4 regions of the Arthrobacter gengyunqii genome follow, and region 3 is predicted to be linked to each of the others. Evidence: riboswitches for the same ligand, from Rfam matches in the RefSeq annotation. Region 3 holds a riboswitch; each other region holds the start of a gene.
What was found. Region 3 has a riboswitch for S-adenosylmethionine ahead of MUG94_RS03450 (ABC transporter substrate-binding protein). Riboswitches for the same ligand answer to the same signal wherever they lie in the genome.

Region 1 (4,441 bases), 1.3 Mb from region 3:
ATCATGGGCATCGGTCCGGTCCCGGCCACGCAGAAGGTCCTCGCGCGCAGCGGCGTGAAACTTGCCGACGTCGGCGCCTTTGAACTGAACGAAGCCTTCGCCACCCAGTCCCTGGCCTGCATCCGCCGGCTCGGTGTGAACGAGGACATCGTCAACAACGACGGCGGCGCCATTGCCCTGGGCCACCCGCTGGGATCCTCCGGCTCCCGGATAGCCATCACCCTGTTGAACCGGATGGAACGCGAGGGTGCTTCCCACGGCATCGCCACCATGTGCGTCGGCGTCGGCCAGGGTACGGCCATGCTGATCGAGGCCGTGTAAATGGGCAACGATTACAGCTCCTTCACCACCCTGCAGATCACCGAGGGGAACGGGCGCGTCACCGCGGTCCTGAACCGGCCGGAAGTCCGCAACGCCATTGATTCCGCCATGGTGGACGAGCTGCACGTACTGTGTGCCGATCTGGAAGAGAACCCCCGGATCCTCATCCTGGCCGGAAGCAACGGGGTGTTCGCCTCGGGGGCGGATATAGCCCAGCTGCGGGAACGCCGCCGCGACGACGCCCTGCGCGGCATTAACTCCACCGTGTTCGCCCGGATCGCCAAGCTGCCCATGCCCGTCATCGCTGCCCTGGACGGCTACGCGCTGGGCGGGGGAGCGGAGCTGGCCTTCGCTGCGGACTTCCGCATCGGCACGCCAGGACTGAAGATCGGCAATCCGGAAACCTCGCTGGGGATTCTGGCCGCTGCAGGTGCCGCCTGGCGGCTGAAGGAACTCGTGGGCGAGCCGCTCGCCAAGGAGATCCTGCTGGCCGGACGCGTGCTGACGGGGGAGGAAGCGCTGGCGGCCCGCCTGGTCACGGAACTCGCCGCTCCCGAGCAGCTGCTGAACGCCGCGCACGCCCTGGCTGACCGGATCGACCGCCAGGACCCGCTGGCGGTCCGGCTCACCAAAACAGTTTTCGCCGCCCCGGCGGAGGCCCACCCCGTCATTGACACCCTGGCGCAGGGGATTCTGTTTGAATCGCAGGCCAAGTTTGACCGCATGTCGGCGTTTCTTGAGAGGAAGAAAAAGTAATGGCAGTTCCCTCCACGGTAGGCGTGCTCGGCGGCGGTCGGATGGGCGCAGGCATTGCCCACGCTTTCTGCACGGCCGGAGCAACAGTGGTGGTGGTGGAGCGCGACGACGACGCTGCCTCCGCCGCCCGTGACCGCGTCGCCTCAGCGCTGGCCAAGAGCGTTGAGCGCGGCACCGTCACCGAGACCATCGGGGACCTGACCGCGCGCCTGTCCGTGTCCACAGACTATGCGGCCTTCTCCGGAGCCGGATTGGTGGTGGAAGCGGTGCCTGAAGATTTTGGCCTGAAGTCGACGGCCCTGGTTGCGGTCGAGGAACAGCTGGGATCCGAGGCCTGGCTGGCCTCGAACACATCCTCGCTGTCCGTATCCGAGCTGGCGGAAAAGCTGCAGCGCCCGGAACGGTTCTGCGGCCTGCACTTTTTCAACCCGGTGCCTGCCTCCACCCTGATCGAAGTGGTGCTGGGCAAGCAGACCTCCGGGGAGCTGGCCGAGGCGGCCGCCGCCTGGGCGCAGGACCTGGGCAAGACCCCGGTGGTCGTGAACGATGCCCCAGGCTTTGCCAGTTCCCGGCTGGGAGTGGCCATTGCCCTGGAAGCCATGCGCATGGTGGAAGAGGGCGTGGCCTCGGCAGAGGACATCGATGCGGCCATGGTCCTGGGCTACAAGCACCCCACGGGTCCGCTGCGGACCACAGACATTGTGGGCCTGGACGTGCGGCTGGGCATCGCAGAGTATCTGGCCTCCACGCTGGGTCCCCGGTTCGAGCCGCCGCAGATTCTGCGGGACAAAGTGGCCCGAGGCGAGCTCGGCCGCAAATCCGGCAAGGGCTTCTTCGACTGGTCCTAGAAGGGCATGATGGGCAACCGAGGAGTGGAGTGGGAGGGCGCCGCCAACGCCCGTGACCTCGGCGGCATTCCCCTTTCCGGCGGAGGGGCCGTGGCGCCGCGCCGGATCTTCCGGATGGGCCGGTCCGAATGGCTGACGGAAAACGGCTGGCGGCAGGCGTACGACGACGGCGTCCGCACCGTCATCGACCTCCGCAACGACGTGGAGCAGGGCCGCCGGGACACCGACCCGGAAGTGAGCCCCGACGCCGCCGCAGGCATCACGTTCCTGACCCGGCCCACCCAGGAAGCGAACGACCCCGACTTCACCGCCTTGTGCGGCCCGTACATGGACTCCCCGCGCTACTACCGGGAAAACCTGCGCCGCTGGCCGGAGAAGATCGCCGCCGTCGTTGAGTCCATAGCGGAGGCCGGCGACGGCGCGGTGGTGATCCACTGCTCGGCCGGCCGGGACCGCACCGGGCTCATTGCCATGCTGCTGCTCCAGCTGGCCGGGGCATCACCGGAGGCCATTGCCGACGACTATGAGCAGGCAGTCCGCGGCATCAACGCGTTCCATGCCACTCAGGTGCATCCGCGCGAAAAGCCGCTGACTCCCGAGCAGGAAGACGCCCGGGTGGCCGACGGACGGCGTGAACTGCTCCGCGCCCTGGACGGTTTTGACGCCGAACAGTACCTGCGCTCAGCCGGGCTCAGCCCCGCTGAGCTTGGGCGTCTTCGGAGTCGTTTGCGCTGAGCCGTTTACAGGGATGGACCCTTTCCGGCGTCGCCAAGTAGAAAAAAGAGCGCCGGGCGGGGCTGTCGAAGCCTCCGGGCACCAGCAACGATGAATAGCGTGCGCACCACTGCGCCTGGCCGTTGGAATGGGCCAGCGCCTGCGCCAGGGAAGGCAGGTCATGGAACCACATCAGCTGCTGCTCGCCGTCTACCACCAATTGGATCAGGTCCAGATCGAGATCGACATAGGCCTGGGCATCCACCCAGTCATCGTAAACAGCCAGGCGCTTGCCGTGAATCAGGTGGACGTTGTGCCCGGGGGTGTAGCTGATGCAGCGGGTGTCACTGGAGATGCTCACAGTGTGTTCCTTTACAGGTTGTCCTTGCCTGCGCCGGGCGGCGTCAGGCCGCTTCGTCATCCGAACCACCCGCCGAACAATGGGGTTGGTGTGAGGCCAGTCGGAGCTTTTACGTGCCCGGATTCCTCCGGGCGCGTTGGCCACCTCTCGTGAAGCTGTCACCACCTTAGCGTATGCCGGTGACAGCCCGGAACCTGCGCCGGACGGGAAACATCACCGCCAGCCGGCCGCGGGGGCGACATGCTTCACGATGTTCTCCAGCAGCTGCACGTTGTAGTCCACGCCAAGCTGGTTGGGAACCGTCACCAGAAGCGTGTCCGCAGCCTGAACCGCGGTGTCGGCGGCAAGCTGGGCGGCAATGACATCCGGTTCGCCGATGTAGCTCTTGCCGAACCGGGCCAAGCCACCGTCGAGCCGTCCCACCTGGTCGCGGCCCTCGGCCTGCGCGCGCAGGCCGAAATACCGGCGGTCGGTGTCGGTCACCAGCGGAATGACGCTGCGGCTGACGGACACCCGCGGAGCTCCTTCATGCCCGGCGTCGGCCCAGGCCTTGCGGAACACCGCAATCTGCTCCGCCTGGAGTTCGTCGAAGGGCACGCCTGTGTCCTCCGTCAGCAGGGTGGAGCTCATCAGGTTCATGCCCTGCTCGCCGGTCCATTTGGCCGTCGCCCGGGTGCCGGAACCCCACCAGATCCGTTCTGCCAGGCCGGGGGACTGCGGATCGATGGCCAGCGCGTCGGAACTGCCGGTCATCATCGGATCCGCGTTCGCCAGGCCTGCACCGGCAATCGCCGCCCGGAACACCAACGTGTGCTTGCGGGCCTCATCCGCATCGGTGCTATCCCCGGTGGGAACGTAGCCAAATGCCTCATAGCCGCGCAGCGCGGGCTCGGGTGAACCGCGGCTCAGCCCCAGCTGCAGCCTGCCGCCGCTGATCAGATCCGTGGCCGCCGCTTCTTCGGCCATGTACAGCGGATTTTCGTACCGCATGTCGATCACCGCCGTGCCCAGTTCAAGCCGGTGAGTCCGGGCAGCCATGGCGGACAGCAGGGGGAACGGTGCAGCGAACTGCGGGGCAAAGTGATGGACCCGCAGGAAGGCTCCGTCAATGCCCACTTCCTCGGCCGCCACCGCCGTTTCAACGGTCTGCAGCAGGGCGTCGCGGGCGGTGCGGACAAAAGAACCCTGCACGTCGCGGTAATGTCCAAAGGACAGGAAACCGATCTTCTTCATGTTCATTCACAGCACCGGTTTCCGAGCAGATATTCCCGGTTGCCGGCTCCTCGGCGCCATTGGATGAGAGGCGAACAGCATGCACCTGACCATGGTCCCCGGGATCGGCGGTTCCAATGACGAGCATTGGCAAAGCCGGTGGCAGGACGGTGCGGCGGACGTGTCCCGGATTTCGCCGTCGTCCTGGGATGACCCGAACCTGGAGAAC
Region 2 (4,441 bases), 1.1 Mb from region 3:
TGACCGGCCTGGAAGCCCTGGCGGTGGTGGTGACCGCCGTCGTACTGGGAAGCGGCATTGCCCTGCTGCCGCTGATGGGAATTGCCTTCAACGTTTCCGGGCAGCCGTTTCCGACCATTGTCCCGGGGATCTTCCTTGCACTGGCCGGCACGGTGGCGGCGCTTGGCCTGGGTTCCATCGCTGCTGCCACCCATGCCGCGCTGCGACCGGTCCGGGAATAAACCGACCGAAGGGCCGGTTGCGCCCGATGGCGGGTCCCGAGCGGGACCCGCATAGGATTGCGGCCCCGGCCCAACCTGCTTTGAACGCCACCACCGTGAACAGGATTCTTCCCTTTTGAGTATTGACCCGTCTTCCGTCGCCACTTCCGCACCGCCGTCGCCAGGCAAACAAAACCCCCGCAAAACCGCTGCGCCGGATGCCCTGGACGCCCGCACCAAGACTGTGATCGGGTTGCTGCTCGTCTCGTCATTCGTCGTGATCCTGAATGAGACGATCATGAGCGTGGCCCTGCCGCGGCTGATGGCAGACCTCAACATCACCGCGGGCACGGCCCAGTGGCTGACCACAGGGTTCATGCTGACCATGGCCGTGGTCATCCCGGCCACAGGATTCCTGCTGCAGCGGTTTTCCATGCGCGGCCTCTTTATTACGGCCATGTCGCTGTTCAGTGCGGGCACGCTGCTGGCTGCCATGGCTCCGGGGTTTGGCACGCTGCTCGGCGGCCGCATCATTCAGGCCGGGGGCACGGCGATCATGCTGCCGCTGCTGATGACCACCGTCCTGAACGCCGTTCCGGCACACCGGCGCGGACGCATGATGGGCACCATTTCCATTGTCATTGCCGTCGCCCCGGCCATCGGGCCCACCGTTTCGGGCATCATCCTCAACGCCCTGGACTGGCGCTGGATGTTCTGGCTGGTCCTGCCGATCGCACTGCTCTCCCTTGTCGTGGGTGCGCTGAAGGTGCAGAACCTCACCGAACCCAAGAAGGTCCCCTTTGACGTGCTCTCGATCGTGCTGTCCACCTTTGCCTTCGGCGGGCTGATCTTTGGCCTGAGCAGCATCGGCGAAGCCGCCCAGGGCGAGGCCCTGATGCCGCTGTGGATTCCCCTCACCGCCGGTGCCCTGGCCATGGCCGGATTTATTTTCCGCCAGCTGTTCCTCCAGCGCACGGACCGGGCGCTGATGGACCTGCGCACCTTCGGGAGCAAACCGTTCGTCGTTGCCATCGTCCTGGTTCTGGTGAGCATGATGGCGCTCTTCGGCTGCCTCATTGTCCTGCCGCTGTACCTGCAGAACGTCCTGGGGCTCAGCACCCTGAACACCGGTCTGCTGCTTCTTCCCGGCGGTGCCGTGATGGCGATTCTGTCACCCATTGTCGGAGGACTGTTCGACAAGTTCGGCCCCCGTCCGCTGGTGATCCCCGGAGCCCTGGTGCTCAGCGGTGCACTGTGGGGCATGACGACCCTGGACGAGAACAGCTCCGTTCCCGTGGTCATCGTCCTGCACTGCCTGCTCAACACGGGCCTGGGATTCATCTTCACGCCGCTGTTCACCTCGGCCCTGGGTTCCCTGCACAAGTCGCTCTACTCGCACGGCAGCGCGATCATCAATACGCTGCAGCAGTTGGCCGGCGCTGCGGGCACGGCTGTCTTCGTCACCCTGATGACGACCGGCACCACTGCTGCGGTCAATGAAGGAATAGCGGGCATCCCGGCCTCGGCCGCCGGTGTGCACACCGCATTCTTCTGGGGAGCGGTTATCTCGCTGGTGGCGCTGGCGGCGTCCTTCTTCGTGCGCCGGCCCACCAATGAAGTGCCCGACGGCGTGGCCATCCACTAGGCGCGGTAATTCCGGTAATTCCCAGCCTTTCCTGCGGGCACGCGGCCGTGGAATTACTTGTGCCCTGCTATAGCCGAATGTGGCCGGCACCCTATTTTATGGAAGCTGCGCGGCTAAACTTACTGGCAGGGGTGGTTCAGAATTACACGAAAAGGGACAAGCACATGGCCCAGAAAAGACAAGTTCTTCTGATTGATGACCTTACCGGGGAAGACGCACAGGAAACTGTGAAGCTGGCCCTGGACGGTGCGCAGTATGAAATCGACCTGACGACGGAGCATGCGGCTGACCTTCGCGAGAAGTTGGGTCCGTATATCTCCAGCGGACGCCGCCTGCGGGGCGGTTCAAGCACGCGCAGCACAAGGCGGGAAAGTACTGCGCACGGTGAGGACAGCCGAAAGATACGGGAATGGGCTGTTGCAAACGGTTACAAGCCAAGCGCCCGCGGACGCATCAGCCAGGAAATACGCGAAGCGTACAACTCGGCACAAAACTAACAGCCCCGGACACGTCCCTCAGACGTGTCGGAGGCTGTTAGCTCACCACCGATTTCCCGCCGTATTGTTGCTTGTCATTCATCGCGCGCAACATTCCGCCATATGACGGTGCCCGCCGGTCACATAACGTGTCACTGGGATTCCTGCGTCGGCACGTGCATGCTGGGTCGTGAGCCCTTCCACACGGCACCCGGCACCCACCGGGGAAGGGGCGCACCCGCGTTGCCAGTGGATAAAGCCATACCCACAACCATCCAGAGCAGCTGAGAGACCTGCCTCCGCGACGCTGCAGCTTCCCCCGGACATCCTTTCCGGAAAGGTGCTAACGGCAGGAACGATGGAAGGAACACCCATGACGCATGATCACATTCCCACGACCCACGCCGGCTCCTTGCCCCGGACACCGGAACTGATAGCAGCCAATGCCGCCCGCACCTTTGCGGCCGACGGTTTCACCCTGGAACGGACCCCGGAATTCGAGGCGTTGCTGACCGGCGCCGTGGTTGACCTGGTGCAGCGCCAAAAGAACCTTGGCATCACCATCCCGGGAGACGGCGAATACGGCAAAGCAATGTCCAATGCTTTGGATTACGGCGCCTGGTGGACCTACAGCTTCCAGCGCACCGCAGGTCTTGAACTCACCGAATTCAATCCCATCACGGCGGGACCGGTTCGCAGCGAGCCCGGCAACGTTCGGTTGACGTCGTTCGCGGACAGGAGGGACTGGACCCGATTCGCTGCCGCCTATTCGGATCCGGAAAGCGGTATTCACCTCGGCCGGAACGCAACCGCCTTTCCCTCGGCCACTGGCCCGATCAGCTATACCGGCCAGGCAGCCCTCGCCAGCGACATTGCGAACCTCAAGGCAGGATTGGAAGCTGCTGACCTCGCCACCGGGTTCATTACAGCTCTGTCACCCGGATCCGCCAGCCGCATCGGCAATGACTACTACGGAAGCGAAGAAGAATTCATCTACGCATGGGCAGATGTCCTTCGCGAAGAATACAAGGCCATCGTCGAAGCCGGACTGGTTGTGCAGATTGATGACCCGTCTATCGCCGAAAACTGGGACCAGATCAATCCCGAGCCGAGCGTGGAAGACTACCGCCGCTTCACTCAGATCCGGATTGAAGCGTTGAATTACGCCCTGCGCGGGCTGCCCGAAGATCAGGTCCGTTTCCATGTCTGCTGGGGTTCGTGGCACGGACCCCACGCCACCGACATCGAGTTCAACCACATTGTTGACCTGGTGCTGGGCATCAATGCCGGAGCCTATTCCTTTGAAGCCGCCAATGTCCGGCATGAGCATGAGTGGGCCATCTGGCGCGGCAAGCGGCTGCCCGAGGGCAAAATCCTGATTCCCGGCGTCGTATCCCATGCCACCAATGTTGTGGAGCACCCGGAGCTGGTGGCGCAGCGGATAGAACGCTTCGCGGGGCTCGTGGGCCGTGAGAACATCATCGCCGGCACCGACTGCGGCCTGGGTGGACGCATCCACCCGGATATTGCCGCAGCGAAGCTCGAGTCGCTGGGTCAGGGAGCGCGCATCGCGGCAGGCAACCTGTTGGCTGGAGCTTCACTCCGATAAGGGCAACCGGACCAAGTAGTTCCGTGGGCGCGGCCGCGTGTTGTGCCCACGGAACTGCTCGCCGGAAACCCTTGACGGCGTCCTGTGCCGGGGACATACTCGGTTACTAAACGATCATTTAGTATCGAATAACAGGCCGGAGCCGACATGACGACCATCCGAATTGCAGACCAGCCGGAGACCACAGAGTTGAACGGATCAGCCGACGATCCGGCGGCTGCCGGCTTCAGCTTCGATCCGACGGCCGTCCAGGACGTGGACAGTGACCTGTACCTCCTGGACAACCTCCTTGACGAGCAGGCCAAGGATGTCCAGCGACGCGTGCGCGCCTTCGTGGACGAGGATCTGCTGCCGGTTATCAATGGCTACTGGGAGCGTGCCGAAGTCCCTTATGAGCTGATCCCGAAGCTCGCGGCCCTTAACATCGCGGGGGGAACCATCAAAGGATACGGCTGCCCCGGGCTGACCCGGCTTGCCGCTTCCACCGCTGCTGCTGAGCTGGCCCGCGGCG
Region 3 (4,441 bases):
CGGGGTGATCAGCACGTTGTCCAGCTCCCACAGCCCGCTGTTGCCGGGCAGCGGCTCGGTCTCGAAGACATCCAGCGCAGCCCCCGCCAGGGTCCCGTTGCGCAGCGCCTCCTCCAGCGCTGTCTCCTCCGCCAACGCTCCGCGGCCCACGTTGACGAGGACCGCCGTCGGCTTCATCGCCGCCAGCACCCCGCGGCCGAGCATTCCCCGGGTTGCCGACGTCAGCGGCGCCGCCAGAACCACGTAATCAAAGGTCCCGACGACGGCGGCGAAGTCGGCGCTGGCATGGATGGTTCCGAAATCCGGGTCACCGGTGCGGGCGGTGCGTCCAAGTCCCTGCACCCGCATCCCGACTGCGGTCAGCAGGCGTGCGGTGCAGCGGCCGATGCTGCCGGTGCCGGCCACCAGCACCGAGGCGCCGGCCAGGTCGGTGGTGGCGTACCGGCGCCACTGCTTCTGCTGCCGCTGAGCCGCAGCCCGGCCGAAGTCCTTGGCGAAGTGCAGCATCGCACCCAGTACGTGTTCGGCCATGGGACGGTCGAAGAGTCCCCGCGCGTTGGTGAGCACAACGTCGGAGGCCACCAGCTCGGGGAACAGCAGCTTCTCCACTCCGGCAGCGGGAACATGGATCCATTGCAGCGATCCGGCGGCCGGCCACGCCTGCCGGACGCCGTCGGCGAAGAAGTCCCAGAGGTAGAGAATGTCCGCTCCGGCCAGGGCTTCCGGCAGCCCTGCAGCGTCGGTGACCCGAACCTCGGCCTGCCGTTCAAGCGCGGCTAGTCCTTCCACGGGTTGGGCGCCGGCCAGGACTGCGATGACGGGTTGAGGCTGCATGGATCCACCCTACGGCCTACGGCCAAGAGCAGATCGGCCCGGCCATACGGGCAGCGGACACGCAGGAACCGGCCGGTTCCACGGTGAGTTCCTGATCCGTCCCGGGGCTCACCGGATTCTTCAGTTCCTCGTGAGCAGCCGCAGAGGATTAAGATCCGAGCCTCACGGTTCGGAATGCGACCAGTTGAAAGCCGCCAATCCGCAGCGAGAATATTGGCCAGTCCACCTTCGGGCTGATGCGCTGATCCGCCGTATCCGCAGCTTCCTGCTCCCGTGCCATACGCTGGCACTCTTTGCGCTGCCGCTGTCGGGCCGCATCCGCCAAACGCTCCCGGTGCACCGCTTTGGCCAGTTCGATTTCCATCAGGCCCATAGTTCTCGCCTCCTTGGCCCGTAATAGTTCACGCTAGGCCTGCCGGAACGGCACAGCGCAGGGTATTGCGGACAGGTTCGGTCCCCTGCTTTCAAGACCGGCTTGACGGCCGGCGAATTTCCTTTGTGCACCTCGGGAACCCGCCCCAACGCTGGCCCGGGTTAAGGGCCCGAAGGTACCGTCGAAGAACGCACCGTCCGGAGGTCCTGCATGGAATGGCTGGCATTCACCGCGCCCATCCTCGGCCTCATAGTGGGCATGGGAGCGGGCTGGAGCACCCGCGCGGGCATCGACCGCCGCGAGGAGTCGGCGGCCCTGAATGCGCTGATCATGGACCTGCACCTGAAGCGGTCGCTGGCAGCCATCGAACCCCGCGTCGTCGATGGATCCGACGGCGAGGCCCGGCTGCGCGGCACGGTGCTGGACGCCCGTGACCGAATTATGGAAACCCTCACCTACATGCGCGGGGGCTCAGCCAACACCGGAGTACTCCTGCGGATGGCAGCGGCCTGCACCCTCTATCTGCGCCGGGCCAGCCGGGAGCCGGAGCGCTACCAGTTCGCGCTGATGGAGCTGCGCGACACCCTGGACGAGGGCGTGCGCCTGCTCAGCGACGGGCGGCGCCGGGTGCGCGGCCTGCCGCCGGGTGAGCGGTCGACGGCGAAACCCGGCCGGCCGCCGTCGCGCCGGCCCGTCCGCCGTCGTTAGTGATCCCGTTGGTGACGCCCTTTATGACAACGGGAATGTCAGACGCGTCATAAAACAACACCTGCCGGCGTTTACGGAAATGCCGCGTCATTGTCTTGCCCCGGTCTGCGTTTCTCAGCTTCCATGGTCCTGTCCGCCTTTCCGGTACGGACACTAACCATCCAGAGCGGCTGAGAGACCTGGCTCGTTGACGCCGCAGCAACCACCCTTCGGGGCCGGTGCTCATGCCAGGACCGATGGACTCACTTCCGGCGTTGGTCCGTCACTGCAGAGTCCTTCTCAGTGACGCCTCCAGCGTGCGTGAACGCAGTGTTCCCCGGTGTTGACTGAGAGGACTCTTCATGCCTGCCCACCCATCCCCTTCCCGTACCCGCCGCTCCCCCGCTGCCCCGCGCCTCGCCGCGCTGCTGGCTGCTGCTGCACTCGCCTTGGGCGGCTGCGGATCCGGTCCGGAAACCGCAGCTGCCAACTCGCCGGCCGGTACCGGGGAACCCGTTTCCGGCGGCACCCTGGTCTATGCGGAGGTCACCCCCATCAACAACTGGCAGACGCAGGCTGCCCGGTTCTACGAAAAAGCCAACGTGCTCAACAGCGTCCTGGACCGCCTGACCTACTTTGATCCGGAGAAGGGGGAACTGGTGCCGTGGATTGCCTCCGCGTTCTCCGCCAACGCCGACAGCACGGAGTTCACTTTCACCATCCGCCCCGACGTCAGTTTCAGCGACGGATCTCCGCTCGACGCTGCGGCGGTGAAGGCCAACCTGGACAGTTTTGGCCTGGGCGTTCCCGCCGCGCAGATCCAGCCGAACGTGGACTTCGCCCGCTACAAGACCGCCGAAGTGATCGGAGCCGACCAGGTGAAGGTAACCCTGGAGGCCCCGAACTCCAACTTCCTGCGCGCCACCTCCTCCGTCACCGCCGGCCTCGTCTCCCCTGCCACCCTGCAGAAGGATGCTGCCGGACAGTCCGCCATCTCCTCCATTTCCGGTTCCGGACCCTTTGTCTATGAATCGGAAAAGCCCGACGAGGAAGTCGTGCTCGTGAAGCGGGACGGCTATGCCTGGGCTCCGGACGGAGCGGACAACCCGGGCGAGGCGCACCTGGACAGCGTGGTCATCAAGTACCTGCCCGAGGTCGCGCACCGCGCCGGCGCCGTGCAGTCCGGGCAGGTGGATCTGGTGCGCGGCCTGCAGCCGGTGGACGAGGCGGCGCTGGCGGCCAGCGGCAACCAGGTGCTGGCGGCCGACGGCGTGGACCTCACCGTCAACATGGCAGCCGTGCGCACCGGCAGCGGAAAACTGGGCGATCCCACCGTGCGGCAGGCCCTGCAGGTTGGCATCGACCGGCAGAGCATCAAGGACACCGTGCTTTCCGAGAGCTACACCCTGGCCGCGTCGGTCCTGAACCACCAGGCCCCCGGCTTCGTGGATCTGAGCACGGATCTGGCCTACGACCCGGAGAAGGCACGGCAACTGCTGGACGACGCCGGCTGGAAGGAAGGCAGCGACGGTATCCGGGAAAAGGACGGGGAGAAGCTTGAAATCACGGTCACCAGCTCCAACAACTCGGTGGTCATCAAGCCGGCCTTCGAACTGATCGAACAGCAGTGGCGGCAGATCGGCGTAAAACTGAACAACCGGGCCGGCGACAACACGTTCCTCACCACCGCCATGCCCGATCCGAACGTCGAGTTCTTCGGCACCCGCCAGTTCATCTACGGCGGACTCGGGCCCATCTTCGAACCGGCCAACAACACCATGACCCACACCTCTGACCCGGAGCTGAATGCCCTGTTCGCCGCCGAGCGCGCCGCAGCCCCGGGCCCGGAACGGGACGAGGTCCTGGCGGCCGAGCAGCAGGCGCTCGTAGTGGACAAGGCCTTTTCCCTGGTCCTCTGGGATGAAGTCCAGGTCTACGGCGCGCACCGCAACACGCACATCGAGTTCACCTCCGGCACCGCTCCCATCTTCCAGGGCGCCTGGAAAGTGGACGGCTAACCGTGGCCCGCTACCTCGTGCACCGGATCGGGCAGGCACTGCTGGTGGTCTGGCTCGCGTACACCCTGATTTTCCTCGCCGTGCAGCTGCTGCCCAGCGATCCGGTCACTATCTTCCTGACCTCCGACTCCGCGGTGGACCAGGCCGCGATCGACACCATGAAACGCCAATACGGCTACGACCAGCCGCTGCTCATCCAGTACCTCCAGCAGCTGGCCGCCCTGCTGCGCGGCGACGTCGGCTACTCCCTGACCTCGGGCGAGCCGGTGACCGAGCGCATCGGCGGCGCCATCGGTTCCACCCTGGCGCTGGCCGGCTCGGCGCTGGTGACCGCCGCCGTCATCGCCCTGGCCGTGGTCGCGGCGGCCGCCCTGGCACCGTCGCCGGTGCTGCGCCGGGCACTGGCGAACCTGCCGCCGCTGTTCTCCGCCGTGCCGGTGTTCTGGCTCGGGCTTGTGCTGCTGGAACTGCTCTCCATCCGGCTGGGGTTGCTTTCGCTGTTCCCCGACGGGTCCTTCCTCTCCCTCGC
Region 4 (4,441 bases), 590 kb from region 3:
ACGGTGTGATTGCTCGAAAGCAGCTCGGCCAGCGCACGGGTGCTGGAGCTGTTGCGGTCGGCGGTCAACGGATCCACGATCACCAGCGGCGGTCCGTCACCCTGCCGGGACCAGGCAATGCGGGTGCCGTCTGCGGAAAGGGCCATGCCGGTGGCACTGGGTGAGGGTTCCATGGCGGACTCCTGCTCGCTGAAGGGGCGCTGCGCGGACCCTTCAAACGTAAAGAGGCGGTCCGTCCCCGGTCAATGGCTCCGCACCGAACCAGCCTTCTGCAGCCGGAAGGACGCGCCGCGGTGGTTTTCCGGCAGCTTGTCCCCGGCACCGAAGAGCTTATTCCGCAGGGTCCCGGGAGCGTACTCCGTGGGATATGCCCCGCGCTTCTGCAGCTCGGGAACCACGAATTCCACCACATCCTCGAACGTGCCCGGAGTAACGGCGTAGGCCAGGTTAAAGCCGTCGACGTCGGTCTCCTCCACCCAACGGATCAGCTCCTCGGCCACCTCCGCACCGGATCCGACCAGCCTCGGGCCCAGGCCCCCAATGCCGGCGCTCTCGGCGATGTCCCGCACCGTCCAGGGTTCGCCGTCGTCCTTTACTTTCTGGAAGTTGGCGGCCGCGGACTGGATGGCATTGGATTTCACGGCGCCCAGCGGCTGGTCGAGTTCGTAGGTGGAGAGATCAACTCCCATCCAGCCGGACATCAGGGCGAGGGCGCCCTCGTCGCTGATGTAGCTCTGGTAGTCCAGGTGCTTGGCTTCGGCTTCCTCCGTTGTTGCGGCCGTGATGATGGTCAGCAGGGTGTAAATCCGGATGGAGTGCCGGTCCCGGCCGGCGGCCTCGGCGGCGTCGCGGATTTTGGTGACGGTTTCCTTGAGCTTCTCCACCGTGGACGCGCCGACAAACACTGCTTCGGCGTTCCCGGCAGCAAAGGCGATGCCCCTCGGTGAGGCACCGGCCTGGTAGATCACCGGAGTGCGCTGCGGCGAGGGCTCGCTGATGTGAATGCCCGGGACCTTGAAGTACTTGCCCTCGTGGTTGATGTCGTGGACCTTCGCCGGATCGGTGAACACGCCGGTCTCCCGGTCCCGGACAACGGCGTCGTCCTCCCAGGATCCTTCAAGCAGCTTGTAAACCACCTCAAGATATTCATCGGCGTGGTTGTAGCGCTCGTCGTGCTCCAGTTGGTCTTCGGCACCCATGTTGCGTGCCGCCGAGGGCAGATACCCGGTCACCACGTTCCAGCCGACCCGGCCGTTGGTGAGGTGGTCCAGGGTGGAGAGGCGCCGGGCAAACGGGTAGGGGTGCTCATACGCGGTGCCGGCCGTGACGCCGAAGCCGAGGTGTTCGGTGACCAGGGCCATGGCGGAGACCAGCAGCAGCGGGTCATTCACCGGCACCTGGGTGCCCTGGCGAAGGGTGGCATCGTTGGAGGACCCGTAGACGTCATAGGTGCCCAGGACATCGGCAATGAAGATTCCGTCGAACAGGCCGCGTTCGCAGGTCCGGGCCAGATGCGTCCAGTAGCTGAGCTTGGTGTAGTCAGCCGAGCGGTCTTCAGGGTGGCGCCAGAGTCCGGGCGACTGGTGGCCCACGCAGTTCATGTCGAAGGCGTTGAACCGGATCTGCCGCGGGGTGCGCTGGTCGAGCTGTTCGACCGGCTCGGACTGGCTGGACTGGTCGGATTGGCTGGGCAGGCTGGCCACGGGGACATCCTTCGGAAACGGGACGCACCTGCGAAGGAGCGCCGTACTTGCCGTTCGCGGACGCGACACGGCCGGATCCTCATCTGGGGCACCCCGCTACGGAAAGAGGGTTGCCGCCCAACCAGCCAGAGCTTTGCGTTGGGACTCATGATCCTTCGGCTCCAGTATTCGCACAGCGCTGATCAGCGGGCAAGCCGTAGCCGTCACGGAGCGTAACGGCAGACGGCGGCCCAGGTGCCTGCGGTGAAGGCGGCGTCGAAATATTACGCAGGGGACTTGCCGCTTTCCGCAATCGAGCGTTTAGTTGCACTTGACCATCCCGAGCGGCTGAGAGACCTGGATCAGTGAAGCCGCAGCAACCCTGGTTGCCGTCCCTCCTCCTTGAGGAACGGCAATAGCGAGGACAGCACCGCAGGAGGCCCGCAACGGCCCAAGGTGTTATCCGTAGGGTGCTACTGCCAGGACCGATGGAGAGTTAACATGACCGCTCTGGCTTCACAGTCCCCTGCCGCCGCGCCGCCCCACGGGCGCACCGCCGGCTCCGCACTGCCCGTCACCTTTTCCTCGCTGGGCCGCGCCTTCGGCTCCGGCAGTGAAACTCATCAGGTGCTGCGGGACATAACCTTTGACATTCACGCCGGTGAGGTCCTGGCCATTCTGGGCTCCAGCGGCTGCGGAAAGTCCACGCTCCTGCGCGCCGCCGCCGGCCTGGATGCTCCAACGACCGGAGAAGTCCGCATCGACGGAACACCGGTCCGCGGCATCGATGACCGGTGCGCCGTCGCGTTCCAGGAACCGCGGCTGTTGCCTTGGCAAACTCTGCAGGCCAACATTGCCATGGGCCTGCCCAAGAGCATGAGCGCTAAAAACGGTAAGGCCAAAGTGGCCGAACTCCTGGAGCTGGTGGAACTGGCGGCGTTTGCCAAGCACCGGCCGCGGGCAGTCTCCGGAGGTATGGCGCAGCGCGCTTCCCTGGCTCGGGCCCTGGCACGAACCCCCGGGGTGCTGCTGCTGGATGAGCCGTTCGGCGCGCTCGATGCTTTGACCCGACTCAAGATGCAGGACCTGCTGCTCGCGGTGCACCGCGCCAGCCCCACCACGGTACTGCTGGTGACCCATGACGTGGATGAGGCCCTCCAACTGGCCGACCGCATCATCATCCTGGGCAAGGAACCCGGTGTTACCGGGGCCGCCATCACCGAGACCATCACCGTGCCCGGCCCGCGTCCACGAGACCGCGCCTCGGCGGAGCTGGCCCGAATGCGCGGCGAACTCCTGGCCCGCCTCGGCGTCGATCGCCACTAAGCCGCTCCTCCCCGGCGTCGCCCCCTCCTTGCTTGGGGCCGCTCCATCAGCAGTTCTGCGCCCCTTTTGCGCCTGAACCGCGACTATTCGCAGCCAACTCTTCAGAAAGAACTCCCATGAACAGCCGTTCCCACAGTTCCCGCCCCGCCCGCACCACCCTTAGAACCCTGGCCGCCGTTGCCGCCGCGGCTTCCCTGCTGCTGACCGGGTGCGTGGCAGGCGAGGATTCCGATGCCGCCGCCAACGCAGGCGCAGCCGACGGCGGAACCCTCACGCTCGATTTCGCCACCTACAACCCGCTGAGCCTGATCATCAAGGACCAGGGTTGGCTGGAATCCGCCCTGGCCGACGACGGCGTCACGGTGGAGTGGGTGCAGTCCGCCGGCTCCAACAAGGCCAATGAGAACCTGCGCTCCGGGGCAATCGATGTCGGTTCCACCGCAGGGTCCGCAGCCCTGCTGAACCGCGCCAACGGATCCCCGATCAAGGCCATCGACATTTTCTCCCAGCCGGAATGGGCGGCCCTGGCGGTGGGCGCCGACTCCGCCATCACCTCGGTAGCGGACCTCAAGGGCAAGTCGGTCGCCGCAACCAAGGGCACCGACCCCTACTTCTTCCTGGTGCAGGCGCTGGAGGAGGCCGGCCTGACTCTGGAGGACGTCACCGTTGAGCAACTGCAGCACGCGGATGGCCGGAGCGCCCTGGAAAACGGATCAGTGGATGCCTGGGCAGGGCTGGACCCGATCATGGCGGGTGCCGAACAAAACGGTGCCCGGTTGATCCACCGCAACCTGGACTTCAACACCTACGGCATCCTTGCCGCCAACGAATCCTTCCTGACAGAGGATCCGGAACTGGCCCAGGCCGTGGTCAACGCATATGAGAAGGCCCGCGCGTGGGCTGCTGAAAACCCGGAGGAAACGGCGCAGATCCTGGCCGATGTTGCCGGCCTGGACCTGGCAGTGGCCCAGACCGTGGTGCTGGAACGCAGCAACCTCGACGTGGACCCCGCCCCGGGTGAGGCCCAGCGCAGCGTGCTGGAGAAAATCGGCCCCACACTGGTGGAAACCGGAGACGTGGCCGGCCAGGACGCCGTGGACAAGGCACTGGACGGCCTGTTCGATGACTCCTTCGTGAAGTCCGCTGATCCCGAGTCCATTTCGGATGCACAATGAGTTCGGTCCTGAAGACCCCGGCATCCGCGAGCGCCGGTGCCGGGAATACAGCGCCGGCCGGCACCATCCTGACCAGTCGCTGGACCCGCGCGGGTCTGGGCCTGGTGGTTCCCGCCCTGGTACTGGCCGCCTGGCAGATCACCACGGCGGCCGGGATCTTCAGCCCGGTCCAGCTGCCTTCGCCGTCGGCCGTCTACACCGCGGCGGTTGACCTGATCGGCCGTGGACAGCTTGGCCTGCACGTTGCCATTTCCACCC

Region 1: it holds a riboswitch for S-adenosylmethionine, as region 3 does, so the genes downstream of both, MUG94_RS14675 (hypothetical protein) here and MUG94_RS03450 (ABC transporter substrate-binding protein) in region 3, are expected to answer to the same signal.
Region 2: it holds a riboswitch for S-adenosylmethionine, as region 3 does, so the genes downstream of both, MUG94_RS08320 (cobalamin-independent methionine synthase II family protein) here and MUG94_RS03450 (ABC transporter substrate-binding protein) in region 3, are expected to answer to the same signal.
Region 4: it holds a riboswitch for S-adenosylmethionine, as region 3 does, so the genes downstream of both, MUG94_RS00920 (LLM class flavin-dependent oxidoreductase) here and MUG94_RS03450 (ABC transporter substrate-binding protein) in region 3, are expected to answer to the same signal.

The regions. Positions count from the first base shown of each region.
Region 1 is NZ_CP095461.1:3,183,556-3,187,996, reverse strand. Features, by position in the region: gene MUG94_RS14695 (thiolase family protein) at 1-321, shown strand, start outside; gene MUG94_RS14690 (enoyl-CoA hydratase/isomerase family protein) at 322-1,077, shown strand; gene MUG94_RS14685 (3-hydroxyacyl-CoA dehydrogenase family protein) at 1,077-1,925, shown strand; gene MUG94_RS14680 (tyrosine-protein phosphatase) at 1,935-2,660, shown strand; gene MUG94_RS14675 (hypothetical protein) at 2,617-3,000, opposite strand; SAM riboswitch class IV at 3,016-3,155, opposite strand; gene MUG94_RS14670 (LLM class flavin-dependent oxidoreductase) at 3,214-4,239, opposite strand; gene MUG94_RS14665 (RBBP9/YdeN family alpha/beta hydrolase) at 4,313-4,441, shown strand, end outside.
Region 2 is NZ_CP095461.1:1,814,553-1,818,993, forward strand. Features, by position in the region: gene MUG94_RS08305 (ABC transporter permease) at 1-221, shown strand, start outside; gene MUG94_RS08310 (MDR family MFS transporter) at 337-1,845, shown strand; gene MUG94_RS08315 (histone-like nucleoid-structuring protein Lsr2) at 2,010-2,342, shown strand; SAM riboswitch class I at 2,590-2,686, shown strand; gene MUG94_RS08320 (cobalamin-independent methionine synthase II family protein) at 2,695-3,930, shown strand; gene MUG94_RS08325 (acyl-CoA dehydrogenase family protein) at 4,078-4,441, shown strand, end outside.
Region 3 is NZ_CP095461.1:760,593-765,033, reverse strand. Features, by position in the region: gene MUG94_RS03465 (D-2-hydroxyacid dehydrogenase) at 1-834, opposite strand, end outside; gene MUG94_RS03460 (hypothetical protein) at 983-1,207, opposite strand; gene MUG94_RS03455 (hypothetical protein) at 1,418-1,915, shown strand; SAM riboswitch class I at 2,070-2,158, shown strand; gene MUG94_RS03450 (ABC transporter substrate-binding protein) at 2,257-3,912, shown strand; gene MUG94_RS03445 (ABC transporter permease) at 3,915-4,441, shown strand, end outside.
Region 4 is NZ_CP095461.1:174,790-179,230, reverse strand. Features, by position in the region: gene MUG94_RS00925 (alpha/beta fold hydrolase) at 1-173, opposite strand, end outside; gene MUG94_RS00920 (LLM class flavin-dependent oxidoreductase) at 243-1,622, opposite strand; SAM riboswitch class IV at 1,742-1,856, opposite strand; gene MUG94_RS00915 (ABC transporter ATP-binding protein) at 2,184-3,008, shown strand; gene MUG94_RS00910 (aliphatic sulfonate ABC transporter substrate-binding protein) at 3,125-4,183, shown strand; gene MUG94_RS00905 (ABC transporter permease) at 4,180-4,441, shown strand, end outside.